DNA from 2 places in the Rahnella sp. PD4 genome. Region 1 is predicted to be linked to the other one. Evidence: predicted binding sites of a transcription regulator. Region 1 holds the regulator's gene; the other holds the start of a gene.

Region 1 (8,656 bases):
GGTGGCGGAATGCCCTCTGCGAAGATTTTGCTGGTCTTCGTGCTGGGCGTGTTTTTCATGCGTGCCGCCGGTTGCGTAGTGAATGACTACGCCGATCGCAAATTTGATGGTCATGTAAAACGTACCGCTCAACGGCCATTGCCGAGCGGGGCGATCACTGGCAAGCAGGCGAAAATATTATTCGTCGGACTGGTGCTGGTGTCATTCCTGCTGGTTCTGCTGCTTAACCGCATGACCATTTTACTGTCTCTGGCCGGACTGGCGCTGGCATGGATTTACCCGTTTATGAAGCGCGTCAGTCATCTGCCTCAGGTCGTTTTAGGCGCAGCGTTTGGCTGGGCTATCCCGATGGCTTATGCGGCGGTGAGCGAAAGTGTGCCGCTCAGTTGCTGGTTAATGTTCGTGGCAAATATCTGCTGGACGGTGGCTTACGATACGCAATACGCGATGGTCGATCGTGACGATGATGTGAAGATCGGCGTGAAATCGACAGCGATTTTGTTCGGACGTTTTGACACGCTGATCATCGGCCTGTTGCAACTGGCAACGCTGGTTCTGATGGGCATTGTCGGCCATCTTTCCCAGCTCGGTGCACCGTTTTACTGGTCGCTGCTGCTGGCTGCTGCGCTGTTTGTACATCAGCAGAAGCTGATTGCCAAACGTGAACGTGATGCCTGTTTCCTGGCTTTCCGCCAGAACAATTATGTCGGGCTGGTGCTGTTCCTCGGCATTCTGATGAGCCTGTCAGGGTTCACGTTGTAAATATTCCTGAACTGATTCAACGCCCATAAAAAAACGCCCGGCCTCCGTAAAGAGTCCGGGCGTTTTTATGCAGCCAGCACTGGCTGGCGCTAATGGCGGTTAATGATTGGTATCGCGCACATCCAGCTTCGGCTCCGCCGGAGGGGCAGTCGGTTGCGGCAAATCAGACGGCATACCCGCACTCTCAATGGTCAGCTTGATGTCTGATGTCATCAGATCACTGAGCATGAGATAAATTTCACGTGTTTGTTCCTGAATGGCATCACCGCTGTCACTGATATAGCCTTCAGCGCGAAGTGTACCGACCAGCGTCGAGAAAACGGCTTTATCGAAGAATTCAGGGGCATTGATACCGTGCAGTACGGACAAACGCTGCGCCATAATCCGGCTCTCTTTTTCCAGCGCACCACGGTTGATACTTGGGTTATTGGTGAGCAGGGAGAAGGTGATCGCGTAGCGTTGCAGCGTTTCACGTACACCGGCCGCCAGCAGTTGCAGGGTACGGATCCGCGCCGGATTAAGGGTCAGTTCATCATCTTCAAGATGAATGATTTGCTGACGTGCCAGTTCCAGCGTCAAAACATCCAGTACCTGTGGCAGCTCAGACGTCTCGAAATGCATAAACAATTCGGCTTTGAGCATCGGATAAATCAGTTCGACCTGACGCAGTAATTCCGCGCGGCTGACCTGACGGTGATGCATCACAATGCTTGAAATCAGCGACGGCAACACCAGCATATGATGGATGTTGTTGCGGTAGTATGTCATCAGAACGGCCTGTTCGCGCGGCAGTACGATGATGTCGCCAATGTTGTCTTTCTCAACCTGGAACTTGTTCATGTTCAGCGCGTGATCGAGCAACTGATCGGCAGTCAGATCCGGCACCGTTGAATCCGCGTTGTAAGGTACGTTACGCAGTAATTGCAGGTAGCAGTCTATTTGCTCGGTCAGCTGTTCGCGGGTCAGTGAACGCTGGCGTGAGGCCAGCAGTGCGGTACAACACAAGTTCATGGCATTGGCAGCCGCTGAATTGTTGATACGCACCATGATCTGTTCTGCTAAGTCCTGTACCGTTGGCGTCAGCCAGCTAGGACGTTGTGCTTCGATCGGGTCGATGGCTTCACGCCAGGTCGGCACATTCTGGTTCAGGTAAGTGGTCAGATGCAGCGGTTCACCAAAGTTCACATAACCCTGGCCGAGATTGCGCAGCTTGCGCAAGCCGTTAAGCATTTGCGTCAGGCTTTCTTTCTCTTTAGTCGCACCGCGCAATTCTTTGGCATAGGTGCCCACTTCCATGACGTGCTCATAACCGATGTAAATTGGCACCAGCGTGATCGGGCGTGAACCACCGCGCAACATGGCCTGAATAGTCATGGCCAGCGTACCGGTTTTCGGCTCCAGCAGGCGTCCGGTTCGCGAACGCCCCCCTTCCACAAAGTATTCCACCGAATAACCACGGCTGAATAGTTCGCCCAGATATTCACGGAACACCGTTGAATAGAGCTTGTTGCCTTTGAAGGTTCGACGGATAAAGAACGCGCCCAGACGGCGGAAAATCGGGCCTGCTGGCCAGAAATTCAGGTTGATGCCAGCGGCAATATGCGGCGGTACCAGCCCCTGATGATAGAGCACGTAAGACAGAAGCAGATAGTCCATGTGGCTGCGGTGGCAGGGCACATACACAATTTCCTGACCGTCCAGCGCCAGCTGGCGTACACGCTCAGCATTATTAACATTGATGCCTTTGTACAAACGGTTCCACGTCCAGCTCAGTACGCGATCAGAGAGGCGCACGGCTTCATAAGAGAAGTCAGCGGCAATCTCTTCCATCAGGGCGATGGCATTTTGCTGAGCTTTTTCGTGGGAAATTTTCTTGCTGCGGGCTTCGTCTTCAATCGCTTTTTCAATGGCTTTTGAGGACAGCAATTTGTTGAACAAGTCCTGACGTGCCGGAAGACGTGGGCCAACGGCGGCCAGACGTTGACGGGAGAAGTGCATCCGCGCCACACGTGCCAGCTTTTGAGCAATGGTTTTATCTGTGCCGTGTTCCGTCGCCATATAACGCAGGGAAACGGTATTGGAGAAGCGGACAAAACTGTCCCGCCCCAGCCAAAGCACAGCGAAGAATTTCTGGATGCCATTCAGTACGCGCAGATGTGGCGTGTCATCCTGACCTTCACGGCCCGGTGCCCGACCAAACATCACCGACACCGGCAACATCTGAATGTCTAAATCCGGGTTATTGCGGTGCAAATCAAGGTAGTCGTGGAACAGCTTTACGGATTCCTGCTTCGGCGTGTAATAAGAGAATACGCGCGGACCTTCAGCAATAAAGACATGGCTTGGCAGCAGGGTTCCGTCAATTTCCAGCGGAATAAGGGGATCAGGCAGATTCTGTGCCAGACATTGCGCACGCAACGTCAGCAAATCGGCTTTGGAATTATAGGGCAATACATACAAAATCGGCCGCGTCGGGTCTAAATGCAACTCGGTAACCGGATCTGAAGGTATGACCTTGCTCTTTACCAGCAATGAGAGCGGTAAATTCAATAATGTGTAATAAAGTCTACGCCAACCTGACATAAAAACGTGAAGCCTCTTGTTAGCCATTTCGCCGCAAGGATACCAGAAAGCTCAGATGAGATCTGTGGTGATGCAATACCCTTCTTATTTCAAGCCGCAGGGGTGTTGGCTTAAGACGTTCACCCGAATCACTTACTCATGTAAGCTCATCAGGATTCACTTCTTTACCGCCTTTCTGCACCCCGACTATTTGGGGTATAAAGTGCGGCAAATTCTCTAAGGATCAGTAAAAGAAATGGCTAACCAAGTCACTGGATTTACCCGAATTTATAAAGCAGCTGGCTATTCCTGGAAAGGGCTGAAAGCGGCATGGCAAAATGAAGCGGCCTTTCGCCAGGAAGCCAGCGTCGCTATTCCGTTAATTTTGTTATCTTTTTGGTTTGATGTCAGCCCCGTAGAACGCATTCTGCTGGTGGGATCCGTTGTTTTGGTCTGTGTCACTGAACTGCTCAACAGCGCGGTAGAATGCGCGATAGACCGTATCGGATCTGAGTTTCACGTACTTTCAGGTCGTGCAAAAGATATCGGCTCGGCTGCCGTACTTCTGACCATCATATTGGCGTTTTTTGTCTGGGTCAGCATCTTTTGGCCACGATGGTTCTGATTTGGAATCTGCATTCCAGGAATCAACGTTATGCCCTGTTTTTATTCAATCTTAGGTTTTCATTGATCGTTTAGCTGTATATACTCACAGCAAGACTGTATAAACAACCAGGGGGCGGAATGAAAGCTTTAACGACCAGACAACAAGAGGTCTACGACCTTATTCGCGATCATATCTCCACCACCGGTATGCCACCCACCCGCGCAGAGATTGCATCACGTCTGGGGTTCCGTTCCCCCAATGCGGCGGAAGAGCATCTCAAAGCGCTGGCGCGTAAGGGTGTTATTGAGATTGTTTCCGGCGCATCACGTGGCATTCGTTTGCTGATGGAAGAAGAAGAGGGTTTACCGCTGATCGGCCGGGTTGCTGCCGGTGAGCCGTTGCTGGCCCAGCAACATATTGAAGGACACTATCAGGTCGATCCGGCCATGTTTAAGCCGAGTGCCGATTTCCTGCTGCGTGTCAGCGGTATGTCGATGCGTGATATCGGTATTCTTGATGGCGATCTGCTGGCTGTACATAAAACGCAAGACGTGCGTAATGGACAGGTTGTTGTGGCCCGTATAGACGATGAAGTCACCGTGAAACGTCTGAAAAAACAGGGCAGTGTGGTGCAGTTATTGCCTGAAAACAGCGATTTCCAGCCGATCGTAGTTGATTTACGTGAGCAGAATTTCAGCATTGAAGGGCTAGCCGTAGGCGTCATCCGCAACGGTGACTGGATCTGACCTTCGTATTTCGGGCTGCAGATGCGTTGGCTGCGTGCGTTCACCCGAATCACTGACTCCTGTCAGCTCATCGGGATTTTTTTACTTGCCGCCTTCCTGCAACTCGAATGACTCGGTCAGATATTACTGGGTCAAATTCTTGATCCCAATGGTCATATTGTTGATTTGCGGGTTCGTTAGCCGCCTCTGACATACCGCTAAGCTTTAACGTTTCATCTCGTCGCCCCTTCCGGGGCGATGTCACTTACAGGCATAACCTGAACCTCCGGCATGAGATTCTCTATGCAACATCATTCCCTGCGACAAACACTCAAAAACACCTTTTTAAGCCCCCCCGATAAGGCGCTCTGGAGGCTGGCATTGCCGATGATTTTTTCAAATATCACGGTGCCTCTTCTCGGGCTTGTGGATACGGCGGTGATCGGTCATCTCGACAGCCCGGATTATCTCGGCGGAGTGGCTGTGGGTTCGATGATCACGACTTTCCTCTTTATGCTCTTACTTTTTTTACGGATGAGTACCACCGGCATGACCGCTCAGGCGCTGGGCGCGAATGATAACCGGTTGCTGGCGCGCGCTTTCGTACAACCCTTTCTGCTGGCCGTATTGTCTGGTCTCACCATAGTGTTGTTCCGGCACCCCCTGATGGAACAGGCGTTTCATATCGTCGGGGGCAGCCAACCGGTGCTTGAACAGGCGAGGCTGTTTATCGAAATTCGCTGGTTCAGTGCCCCGGCTTCACTGGCGAATCTGGTGATCCTTGGCTGGCTGTTGGGCATTCAGTATGTTCGCGGGCCGGTGATTTTGCTGATTGCCGGGAATCTGCTGAATATCATTCTGGATCTGTGGCTGGTGATGGGGCTGGGCTGGAATGTGCGTGGTGCTGCCATGGCGACGGCAAGTTCCGAGTATTTCACGCTATTTATCGGGCTGTACTTTGTCTGGCGGGTAATGAAGCAACGGGGTATAACCGGCGCACAAATCACCTCGGCCTGGCGTGGTAACCTGCGCCGTCTGCTGGGGCTTAACCGCGACATTATGTTGCGTTCACTTCTGCTTCAGCTTTGCTTTGCCTCACTGACCGTTCTCGGCGCACGGCTTGGCAGCCACATCGTGGCGGTGAATGCGGTGCTGATGAACCTGCTGACCTTCACCGCTTTTGCGCTGGACGGTTTTGCCTATGCTATCGAAGCGCATTCCGGTGAAGCATTCGGTGCCCGGAATCGCCAGAAATTGCTGGATGTCTGGCATGCCGCGTGCCGTCAGGCCGGGCTGGTTGCCCTGATTTTTGCCCTGATTTATGCGCTTGCAGGCGGGGCGATCATTGATGCGCTGACGTCATTACCTGAGTTACGCGAACTGGCGGACCATTATCTGGGCTGGCAAATCATCCTGCCGCTGGTAGCTGTCTGGTGTTATTTACTGGATGGCATGTTTATCGGTGCCACGCGCGGGCGGGATATGCGTAACAGTATGGTCGTGGCGGCGATAGGATACGGGCTGACGCTTTCCAGCTTACCGCTGTTGGGCAACCATGCCTTGTGGCTGGCATTGACGGTTTTCCTGGGGATGCGGGGATTATCCCTTGGCTGGATTTGGCGCCGTTACTGGCGGCACGACACCTGGTTTTCGCTTCATGCGGACTGATTTGTATGCTTTTCAAAGGAATAAACCCCGTCCTGGCGTTATTTCCTGCTTTGGATTAATCCTAATAACGGGTTTTATCTCTGTTTCAGGAGGATTAATCGAGATTCTCTACTAACCTTTGAAGTGTTAAGGACGAACTGCAAGCCAGAAATGCAGTTCACAAAACCCAAGGTAACAGGAGATATTATTATGAATAAGGATCAAGCCGACGGTAACTGGAAACAGTTCAAAGGGAAAGTGAAAGAACAATGGGGTAAATTGACTGATGATGACCTGACAGTGGTTGAAGGTAAACGTGATCAGTTAGTGGGTAAAATTCAGGAGCGCTATGGCTATCAGAAAGATCAGGCCGAGAAAGAGCTCAATGAATGGGAAACCAAAAATAAATATCACTGGTAACATGCGACTCCCCCTCGCATATCAGTGACGTATCCTGAAAAATGCTGCTCCTACCCGGAACAATTCAGGATACGGGTACACGGAAGTACCCAACCTTTGCATTTCATCTTCCCGCAGTCTTTCAGTTCCTCTGCTGTAACACCTTCATCTCTCAGCGTTTTTTCACCACTATACTGTGGTCGTGATCACACCGGTCATGGCTGTCACAGGTTTCCACTACTTTACATTCTGCACATAATCCATGCGCTTCCACCACAGAATGGCGAAGATCAAAGCCGGATTCCATTGCCAGTTTTGCCAGGCGTTCTTCGATGCCATCGGTGGTTTTTTCGGTGACCAGCCCACAGCGGTCACAGATAAACAGCGCAGAAGTATGGCTTGGCTCTTCAAAATGATGGCAGAGAACATAACTATTTGCAGATTCAACGCGGTGAATAAACCCCTGTTCCAGCAGAAAATCCAGCGCCCGGTAAACCGTTGGCGGTTTCGCCTGAGGTTCGCTCACACGCAACAGATCCAGCAAATCATAGGCGCTGATCGCACCGGGTTGTTGCGTCATCAGACGCAGTACTTCCAGCCGCTGCGGGGTCAGGCGAACATTGCGCTGCTGGCAAAGCTCTTCAGCTTGTGAAAGTAATTTTTCCGGGTTATTCAGGGTCATGGCAACGGTCTCTGAGCGCAGATTGGAATAAAGAGGCCACATCATGCGACCCGTGATGATTTTACCATGCTTGCACCAAAACGACGAATTATGCGCCATTCAACCTGCCATCGCATCCAGCGCCTTTTCCACATACAGATATCCGATACCCATAATCTGCTGCTCCCGGCTCAGTATTCCCGGTGCAATATGCGTAGCCTGAATTTTGACGTGATCGATACGATCAAAGGGATTGAGGCCGCTTTGTCCGCAGACGGTTTTCAGCCAGGCATCGCCAAAACCACAACTGCGGCCATAAAGATAAATGTGATTGATATTCAGAATGTTAAGAAAGTTATACAGACTCAGCCCCAGCGCGCGGGCACCTTCCATAACCTGCTCGCAAATGGCACTTTCACCCCGATGATAGCGGTCGATCAGTTCCTGTGTTGAAGGCGTTCTCCTTGCCGGATCCGCAGGCTCAAGCTGACGGGCCTTTTTCTTTAATGCTGACAATGAGGCCAGCGTTTCGAGGCAACCATATCGTCCGCAGGCGCACCGGTCGCCTTGGGGATCAATGATGGTATGGCCGATTTGTCCGCTGCCAAACAGATTACCGCGATAAATTTGCTGGTTAATCACGAAGGAAGAACCGATGCCGTAATCGACATTAATTACACAAAAATCCTGATGATAATTAATGCCTTGCCATTTCTCCGCCAGCGCCAGCATGATGCAGTCATTGTCCATCAGGATGTCAGTTTGCAACTTTTCTTCCAGAAGATACTTAATCTCAATTTCACCGGTCCAGGGTGCCTGCGGCATCCGCTGTGATACGCCGGTAGTCGGATTAACCTGCCCGTGGATCGCCAGTGCCAGCCGGATTTTCAGTCCGGGATAGCTTTTTTTGTACTGATGAAAGCAGGCTTCGATTTGCGTCAGCAGTGCATCCGGCGTTCTGACCGAAATCTCCGTCATTTGATAGTCACTCAGCGGTAAAACGAGTCTGCTGACCAGAATACTTTCGATGCGGTAAGGCGTGATATTCAGGCACAGCACGGCGCTGCCGTCGGTGGCTATCTGGTAACTTCCGCCGCCCAGCCCGCGCGAGTGTAAATTGACCGGACTGTGGATGATTAAGCCATCATTTTGCAGATCGTCGAGGATCTTACTGACGGCCGGGATCGACAGACGGGAAAGCCTGGCCAGCGTGGATTTACTGGCATTTTTCTCGCGATATAGCAACGTCATCAGCACCTGCTTATTGAACTGACGCAGCCGCAGATTATTCAA
Region 2 (8,656 bases), on a different contig from region 1:
GTTTGTATGCCAGCGGTAAAGGCACGCTCAAAGGACGTCAGGTGGCAATATTATTGGGGGAGGGCGTGAAAGCGGCAGATGTTCTGGAAACGTTGCAGGCGCTTCAGGTCGCAGGCGTCCATCCTAAACTGCTGGCCAGTCATTTAGGAAATGTAACTGCCGATGATGGCTCCACGTTGCCGGTTGATGCAACCTTTGCCGGGGCGCCTTCCATCACCGTGGATGCGGTGATTGTTCCGCACGGACATATCGATGCACTGCTCATGAACGGCGATGCGCGGCATTACGTGCTCGAGGCCTACAAGCATCTGAAAGTCGTAGGCCTAAGTGGCGATGCACGCCGCTTCAAATCACTGCTGGGGTTGACGGATGACGTGCCGGAAGAGGGCATTGTCGAAGGTGAAAAAGCGGAGGGAGCATTACTGAAAACGTTCCTGAAAGAAATGCTCAAACACCGGATCTGGTCACGCAGTGCGTTGGCAGAGGCTGTGCCTGCCTGATTTGCTGTAGCTGAAAAGCAGGCAACCTCCGGTAACGGAGATTGCCTGTTCAGGTTTCCGTGAAATGCACCTTTATTTTGCGATGAGAGTCACAAAATAAATGTATGCGCAATTCAAGTTGTTACATCATAGTGACGACCGTCACGAAATAACGTCACAATGTTGAGTACAGTTGCCGGGTGTTCCTCCTGCCAATAAATGACCTTACACACAGAGGAGTTTGTTATGTCTCAGCCCGAAGTTTTCCATCTTGGCCTGGCCAAAAAAGATTTAAACGGCGCGACGCTGGCGATTGTTCCCGGCGATCCTGAGCGCGTAGAAAAAATTGCCAAACTGATGGAGAACCCGGTTCGTCTGGCCTCCCACCGCGAATTTACCTCATGGCGTGCTGAGCTTGATGGCAAATCTGTGATTGTTTGCTCAACCGGTATCGGCGGGCCTTCTACCTCCATCGCAGTGGAAGAACTGGCGCAGCTGGGGATCCGTACTTTCCTGCGTGTCGGCACAACGGGTGCGATCCAACCACATATCAATGTCGGTGACGTGCTGGTCACGACCGCTGCCGTTCGTCTTGATGGCGCGAGCCTGCACTTTGCGCCGATGGAATTCCCTGCGGTAGCCGATTTTGCCTGCACTACCGCGCTGGTTGCGGCGGCAGAAGCCGTGGGAGCCGCGACACACATTGGCGTTACTGCATCTTCTGACACGTTCTATCCGGGTCAGGAACGTTATGACACTTACTCCGGCCGTGTTGTCCGTCGCTTCAAAGAATCGATGAAAGAATGGCAGGAAATGGGCGTCATGAACTACGAAATGGAATCCGCGACTCTGCTGACCATGTGTGCAAGCCAGGGTCTGCGCGCCGGGATGGTTGCCGGTGTTATCGTGAACCGCACGCAGCAGGAAATCCCTAATGCGGAAACCATGAAAAAGACCGAAAGCCATGCGGTGAAGATTGTTGTCGAAGCGGCCCGCAGACTGCTTTAGTCCCTATAAAACTAAAACAACCACATCTTATCAACGGGCCTCTGACGGCCCGTTTTTTTGCTCTGTTAAGCAGATCTGTTAAGGTCATGTTAGTAATCCATCTGGAATAATTGATGTATTCCCTCCCGGATCTCTGACACAAGGAACTGCATTTTTGACTGTTCACGACCTTCTTGAGTACACCTCTACCTTCATTCGTGCCCATCAGGTGTGGGCTGCGCCGATCGTTTTTTTTCTGGCCTTTGGTGAATCGCTGGCATTCCTTTCCCTGCTGCTTCCGGCAACGTTTATCTTGTTGGGGCTCGGTGCGCTGATTGGCGAAACCGGCATACCGTTCTGGCCCATCTGGGCAGCCGCCGCTGCGGGGGCTTTCCTGGGCGACTGGCTTTCTTACTGGATTGGTGCCCGTTATCAGGATCGTGTTGGCAATTTCTGGCCTTTCTCCCGTCATCCGCAAATGTTGGTTCGGGGGCATGCTTTCTTTGAAAAATGGGGCATGCCGGGGGCCTTTATCGGCCGCTTTTTTGGCCCGCTTCGCGCCGTTGTGCCACTGGTTGCTGGCATCTGCGGTATGCCGCAAAAGTATTTCCAGATTGCGAATGTGACCTCGGCACTTATCTGGGCTTTCGGCATTCTGGCACCCGGTGCGTTTGGCATTCAGTGGCTGAGCCGCTGGTTTTAAATCCTGCCCTCTGTCGTTGCCCGTCGCAAGGGGGCAAATACAGAGAAATTCCTTTTTGGAAGACGTCTCGCAAAGGTTCAATGCAACAGAAAATAGACTGGACATCCATACAGCCTGACATTACCTTGGCCGCAAGAGACTTGAAGAGGGAAATCACGTGGATATCAGCATTCTGACTGCCCTGGGGGCAGGGTTAATTGGCTTACTCTTAGGATGGCTGATTGCCAGTTTGCGCCAACAGCAACAACAGACGGAGTATGAAACGCAACGCCGTTTGCTGGAACAATCGCTGGAACAGCTTAAAACGGAAAATGATACGCACAAAATCGAGCGGCAATCAGGCCAGCAGCAACTGCGTGAAGCTGAACTTGAGCTGCGAAAACTGTACAGTCTGCAGGCGGCCAGCCAGGAAAAATTACAACTTCTTGTCCACTGGCAAAACGAGTGTGACCAACTCAATCAGGAACTGCGTGCGCAGCGGGAAATCAACAGTGCGCAGGAAGCTGAGTTGCGTGAGGTTTCGACCCGTCTGGACGAAACCCGCATGGCGGCTGAAGAAAAGCAGCGTCTGCTGATTAACAGCGAACAGCGCCTGAGCAGCCAGTTTGAAAACCTGGCTAACCGGATTTTCGAACAAAATGGCCGTCGTGCCGATGAACAGAACAAGCAAAGTCTCGATAAGTTACTGCTGCCGTTGCGTGAGCAACTGGATGGTTTCCGCCGCCAGGTGCAGGACAGCTTCGGGCAGGAAGCCCGTGAGCGACATACGCTGGCGCATGAGATCCGCAATTTACAGCAACTGAATGTGGAGATGGCACGCGAAGCCGTCAACCTGACTAAAGCTCTGAAAGGTGATAATAAAACGCAGGGCAACTGGGGTGAAGTGGTTCTGAGTCGCGTGCTCGAGGCTTCCGGTTTACGCGAAGGGCATGAATACCAGACGCAGGTCAGCGTGCAGGTGGATAGCAACAGCCGGATGCAACCTGATGTGGTCGTACGGTTACCGCAGAATAAAGACGTGGTGATTGACGCCAAAATGACGCTGGTTGCGTATGAGCGTTATTTCAACAGTGAGGATGACAGCGAGCGGGAAGCGGCACTCAATGAACATATTGCCTCAGTGCGCGGACATATCCGCCTGCTCGGGCGCAAAGATTACCAGCAACTTCCCGGTCTGCGCAGCCTCGATTATGTGCTGATGTTTATCCCCGTTGAGCCTGCTTTTCTGTTGGCTATCGACCGGGAGCCCGAATTGATCAGCGAAGCGCTTCGCCACAATATTATGTTGGTCAGCCCGACGACCTTGCTGGTGGCGCTACGAACGATCAGCAACTTGTGGCGCTATGAGCATCAGAGTCAGAACGCCAAACGTATCGCCGATCGCGCGGCCCGTCTTTACGACAAACTGCGACTGTTTGTGGATGACATGGAGTCGATGGGACAAAGTCTCGACAAAGCGCAGGGAAGTTATCGATCCGCGATGAATAAACTCTCGCAAGGCCGTGGTAATCTTATCGGGCAGGTGGAAAGTTTTCGCGCGCTGGGTGTTGAAGTTAAACGACCTATCAGTCCCTCTCTGGCTGAAATAGCGAAAGCGGAAAACGAACCTGAAGACACCGCATCTCTGCCCGATACCTCTGATGCGGAAGAAGAACAGACGCTGAACCCGGGTGAGTTAACCGCTCACGAGCAGGCATTGCTCTCAGAGGGGCCGCATTGTGTGTGATTCAATGCGTGAATCTTCGCAATATGTTGAATCACCATCGGTGATGGGGCTTTCGAACGGGTTCTGATACACTTCTCCCCAAGAGTTCGACTGAAAAAGCAGGCATAAATAATGGAAAAGCAGACGCCGGAAACCACCCATTTTGGTTTTCGTACAGTAGCCAAAGATGAAAAACAGGAAATGGTGGCAGAAGTCTTCCATTCCGTTGCGGCAAAATATGATTTGATGAATGACCTGATGTCTTTTGGTATTCATCGCATCTGGAAACGCTTCACAATTGATTGCAGCGGTGTCCGTCAGGGACAACGTGTGCTGGATCTGGCCGGTGGTACGGGCGATCTGACCGCAAAATTCTCCCGTCTGGTGGGTGAGAAAGGCGAAGTCGTTCTGGCGGATATCAACGATTCCATGTTGAAGATGGGGCGCGAAAAGCTGCGCAATCTCGGCATCGTTGGCAACGTCAGTTACGTTCAGGCGAATGCCGAGGCCCTGCCGTTCCCGGACAATTATTTTGACTGCATCACCATCTCTTTCGGTCTGCGTAATGTGACTGAAAAAGAGAAGGCGCTGCGCTCCATGTTCCGTGTCCTCAAGCCGGGCGGCCGTCTGCTGGTATTAGAATTCTCCAAACCGGTGTTCAAACCGCTGAGCAAAGCTTATGACACCTATTCCTTCCATATTTTACCGCGTATAGGTGAACTGGTTGCGCATGATGCGGAAAGCTATCGTTATCTGGCTGAATCAATTCGTATGCATCCGGATCAGGAAACACTGAAAGGAATGATGGCAGACGCAGGTTTTGAAAATGTGACTTATCACAACCTGACTGGCGGCATCGTGGCGTTACATCGGGGTTTCAAATTCTGATATGAGTATGCCGATGTTGTTAACGCCGTTACTGACTGCCGCTATCGAGACGCCGCTTAATTACCTGCTTTTCAGAGATCGCAGCATGAAGGCGGCACGGACACGTCTGGCCGGCAAAGTTCTGCGTGTCGAATTGCAGGAACTGAGTACACCCCTGACGTTTGTATTCAGTGAACACAAAATTGATGTGCTCGGGCAATGGGATGGGGCGGCGGATTGCACTGTCACCTCGAAACTGTCAGTGCTGCATAAGTTACGTGATCGCCAGCAGTTGTCGCCAATGATGCGTAGTGGCGGGCTGGTGGTTGATGGTGATATCGCCGTGGTTCAGCAATTTTCTGCATTGCTGGATATGGCGGAAATTGAGCCTGCTGAGTTTCTGGCACCCTATATCGGTGATATTGCGGCACAGGGCGTGAGCCAGGCTGTGCAGGGGGCTTTCAGCTTTCTGCAAAAAGGGCTGAAACATCAGCAGAGCTATGTAGCGCAAACGCTGACGGAAGAGTGGAAAATGGCACCCGGTCCGCTGGAAGTTGTCTGGTTTAGTGATGAGGTTTCCGCACTGGTGGGCGAACTGGATGCGCTGGATAAACGAATCAAAAAACTGGAGGATAAACCGTGACGCCTAGGGAAATGCGACGTTTATATCTGATTATCCGCATGTTTCTGATCTACGGCCTTGACGAACTGATCCCTAAAATCCGCTTAACGTTACCGCTGAGAATGGGGCGTTATCTTTTTTTCTGGTTACCTCATCGTCATAAAGAAAAACCGTTGGGTGAGCGCATGCGTCTGGCACTGGAACAACTTGGACCGGTATGGATCAAGTTCGGTCAGATGATGTCGACACGCCGCGATCTTTTCCCTCCGCAAATTGCCGATCAACTGGCTTTGCTCCAGGACCATGTTCCGCCGTTTGATGGCGCAAAAGCCCGTCAGCAAATTAATGCTGCGCTGGGTGGCCCGCTGGAAACCTGGTTTGATGAGTTCGACCAGACACCGCTGGCATCTGCGTCGATTGCTCAGGTGCATACAGCGATCCTGAAAGAAAACGGCAAACCAGTGGTGCTCAAAGTTATCCGCCCGGATATTTTACCGACCATTGTTGCGGACATCCGTTTGATGTCGCGTCTTGCTGGCTGGTTGCCGATTCTGTTGCCAGATGGCCGCCGTTTGCGTCCGCGTGAAGTGGTGCGCGAGTATGAAAAAACGCTGCTTGATGAACTGAATCTGCTACGTGAAGCCGCGAATGCCATTCAGCTTCGTCGTAACTTTGAAGGGAGCCCGATGCTGTATGTGCCGGAAGTTTATCCGGATTATTGCAGCGAACAACTGATGGTGATGGAACGTATTTATGGGATCCCTGTTTCTGATATTGAGGCGCTGAAAAAGCAGGGCACCAATATGAAATTGCTGGCGGAGCGCGGTGTGCAGGTCTTCTTCACTCAGGTTTTCCGCGACAGTTTCTTTCATGCCGATATGCATCCGGGCAATATTTTTGTGAGCTACGAAACGCCGGAAGATCCTTGCTACATAGGCATTGATTGCGGCATAGTTGGTTCGCTCAACAAGGAAGACAAACGCTATCTGGCGGAGAATTTCATCGCGTTCTTTAATCGCGATTACCGCAAAGTGGCGGAGTTGCATGTCGATTCCGGCTGGGTCCCGCGTGATACCAACGTTGAAGAATTCGAATTTGCGATCCGGACAGTGTGTGAACCGATTTTTGAGAAACCGCTGGCGGATATTTCCTTCGGTAACGTATTGTTAAATCTGTTTAATACGGCTCGCCGTTTTAATATGGAAGTCCAGCCTCAGCTGGTGTTGCTGCAAAAGACACTGTTGTATGTCGAAGGCCTCGGGCGTCAGCTTTATCCTCAACTGGATTTGTGGACAACGGCGAAACCTTTCCTCGAAAGCTGGGTTCGTGATCAGGTTGGCCTGCCAGCGATGATCCGTGCACTGAAAGAGCGTGCGCCGTTCTGGATTGAGAAAATGCCTGAACTGCCAGATTTGGTTTATCAGAGCCTGCAGCAGCACAAGCTGTTGCAATACAACATTGAGAAACTTTCCTCCCAGATTCATAACCAGAGTTCCCGTCAGGGACAGTCTCGTTATTTGTTGGGAATGGGTGCGACGCTGTTGTTGAGCGGAACCCTTTTACTGTTAGGCGGCGTTAAGGTTTACCCCGCTTGCCTGATGGCAGCAGGTGCTGTTTCATGGTTAATCGGATGGAAACGCGCCAGCTAAACAAATTGTTTTAAATCGAATGCCGTTTGCGGACGGCAATGAATGTGGTTCCTTCCTATTTGAGGTGAAAATAATGGGTGGTATTAGTATTACAAAAATCCTAATCCTCGTTGTTCTTGTAGTACTGCTGTTCGGTACGAAGAAACTGCGTGGTCTGGGCGCTGATTTGGGTGCATCGATCAAAGGTTTTAAAAAAGCTATGAGTGATGACGACACTCAGCCAAAACCTAAAGACGCTGACATTCCTCCTAATGACGCTGATTTCGTAGCCAAGTCTGTTGAAAGCAAGCCAGAAACGAAAGCAGAAGACACCAAGAGCCAAAACAAAGAGCAGGTATAAGCCGTGTTCGATATTGGATTTAGTGAACTGCTGCTGGTATTGGTGATTGGCCTGGTTGTCCTCGGGCCCGAGCGTTTACCTGTAGCAGTCAGAACAGTAGCAGGCTGGATCCGTACGCTTCGTGCAATGGCTGCTTCAGTTCAGAGCGAATTATCGCAGGAACTGAAACTCCAGGAATTGCAGGATAGCCTGAAGAAAGCGGAAGAATCCGGTCTGAAGAATCTCACGCCAGAAATCAAAGCGTCTATGGACGAGTTGAAAGAGGCCGCAGAATCTATGAAGCAGTCGATCAATTCAGGATTGAATCCTGCGGAGAAGGCTGTCGAAGACGCCAAAGCGGAAGGCAACACTATCCACAATCCTGTTCTGGATGAAGCTGAAGCGCACCATGATGCAGGTGTCTCTCCTGCTGCTGCCGACAAGGTAATTTCTGCACCAGCCGCTGCACCGCAAAGTGCTGTTGATGCTGCCCTGGCATCAAACAGAACGGCGCATGTCGCAGCTGAAACGCTGGCGGCATCGGTGGAACCTATCGCTGACAGTTCTGTTGACGTTTCACCTGTTGTGAAAACCGCGGCTGAAGCCCCTGTGGAGGAACCCACAGCACCGGTTAAACCGGCTTCATCAACTCAAACGACAGGCGAGCGTTAAACATGGCCGTTGAAGATACACAACCCCTTATCAGCCATCTGATCGAGCTACGTAAACGTCTGCTGAATGCCATTATCTGTATTATTGTGGTGTTTTTAGCGCTGGTTTATTTTGCAAATGACATCTATCAACTGGTGGCATCGCCGCTGATCAAGCAAATGCCGTTGGGTGCGAGCATGATTGCGACTGACGTCGCGTCGCCGTTCTTTACGCCTATCAAACTGACTATGATCGTCTCGGTGTTTGTCTCTGCACCGTTCATTTTGTATCAGGTCTGGGCATTTGTAGCACCGGCACTTTACAAACACGAACGCCGGCTCATGATGCCGCTGCTGTTCTCAAGCTCCGCGTTATTCTATCTCGGTGTGGCGTTTGCTTATTTCGTCGTGTTCCCGCTGGCGTTCGCTTTCTTTGCGAAAACCGCACCGGCTGGCGTGCAGATAGCCACCGACATTAACAACTACCTCGATTTCGTGATGGCGTTGTTTATGGCGTTTGGCGTCTCCTTTGAAGTGCCTATCGCGATTGTGCTGCTTTGCTGGAGTGGTGTAACGACCCCGGAAGATCTGAAAAAGAAACGTCCTTATGTACTGGTCGGGGCTTTTGTAGTGGGGATGTTGTTAACACCGCCGGATGTATTCTCGCAAACGTTG

What was found. Region 1 encodes LexA, which represses DNA repair genes until DNA is damaged. Its sites were predicted from a motif close to TNCTGTATGTACATACAGNA; they were not measured.
Region 2: the regulator LexA is predicted to act here: its motif matches at 2,265-2,284, upstream of rmuC (DNA recombination protein RmuC).

What each region holds. Positions count from the first base shown of each region.
Region 1 covers NZ_JBLZQF010000007.1:228,922-237,577, reverse strand. The annotation lists gene ubiA (4-hydroxybenzoate octaprenyltransferase) at 1-762, shown strand, start outside; gene plsB (glycerol-3-phosphate 1-O-acyltransferase PlsB) at 862-3,345, opposite strand; gene ACOZIO_RS18240 (diacylglycerol kinase) at 3,581-3,949, shown strand; gene lexA (transcriptional repressor LexA) at 4,069-4,677, shown strand; gene dinF (MATE family efflux transporter DinF) at 4,960-6,324, shown strand; gene ACOZIO_RS18225 (CsbD family protein) at 6,514-6,723, shown strand; gene zur (zinc uptake transcriptional repressor Zur) at 6,875-7,384, opposite strand; gene ACOZIO_RS18215 (ROK family transcriptional regulator) at 7,484-8,656, opposite strand, start outside.
Region 2 covers NZ_JBLZQF010000012.1:12,977-21,632, reverse strand. The annotation lists gene katE (catalase HPII) at 1-500, shown strand, start outside; gene udp (uridine phosphorylase) at 726-1,487, shown strand; gene ACOZIO_RS21970 (DedA family protein) at 1,642-2,169, shown strand; gene rmuC (DNA recombination protein RmuC) at 2,327-3,895, shown strand; gene ubiE (bifunctional demethylmenaquinone methyltransferase/2-methoxy-6-polyprenyl-1,4-benzoquinol methylase UbiE) at 4,007-4,762, shown strand; gene ubiJ (ubiquinone biosynthesis protein UbiJ) at 4,776-5,384, shown strand; gene ubiB (ubiquinone biosynthesis regulatory protein kinase UbiB) at 5,381-7,012, shown strand; gene tatA (twin-arginine translocase TatA/TatE family subunit) at 7,086-7,352, shown strand; gene tatB (Sec-independent protein translocase protein TatB) at 7,356-8,003, shown strand; gene tatC (Sec-independent protein translocase subunit TatC) at 8,006-8,656, shown strand, end outside.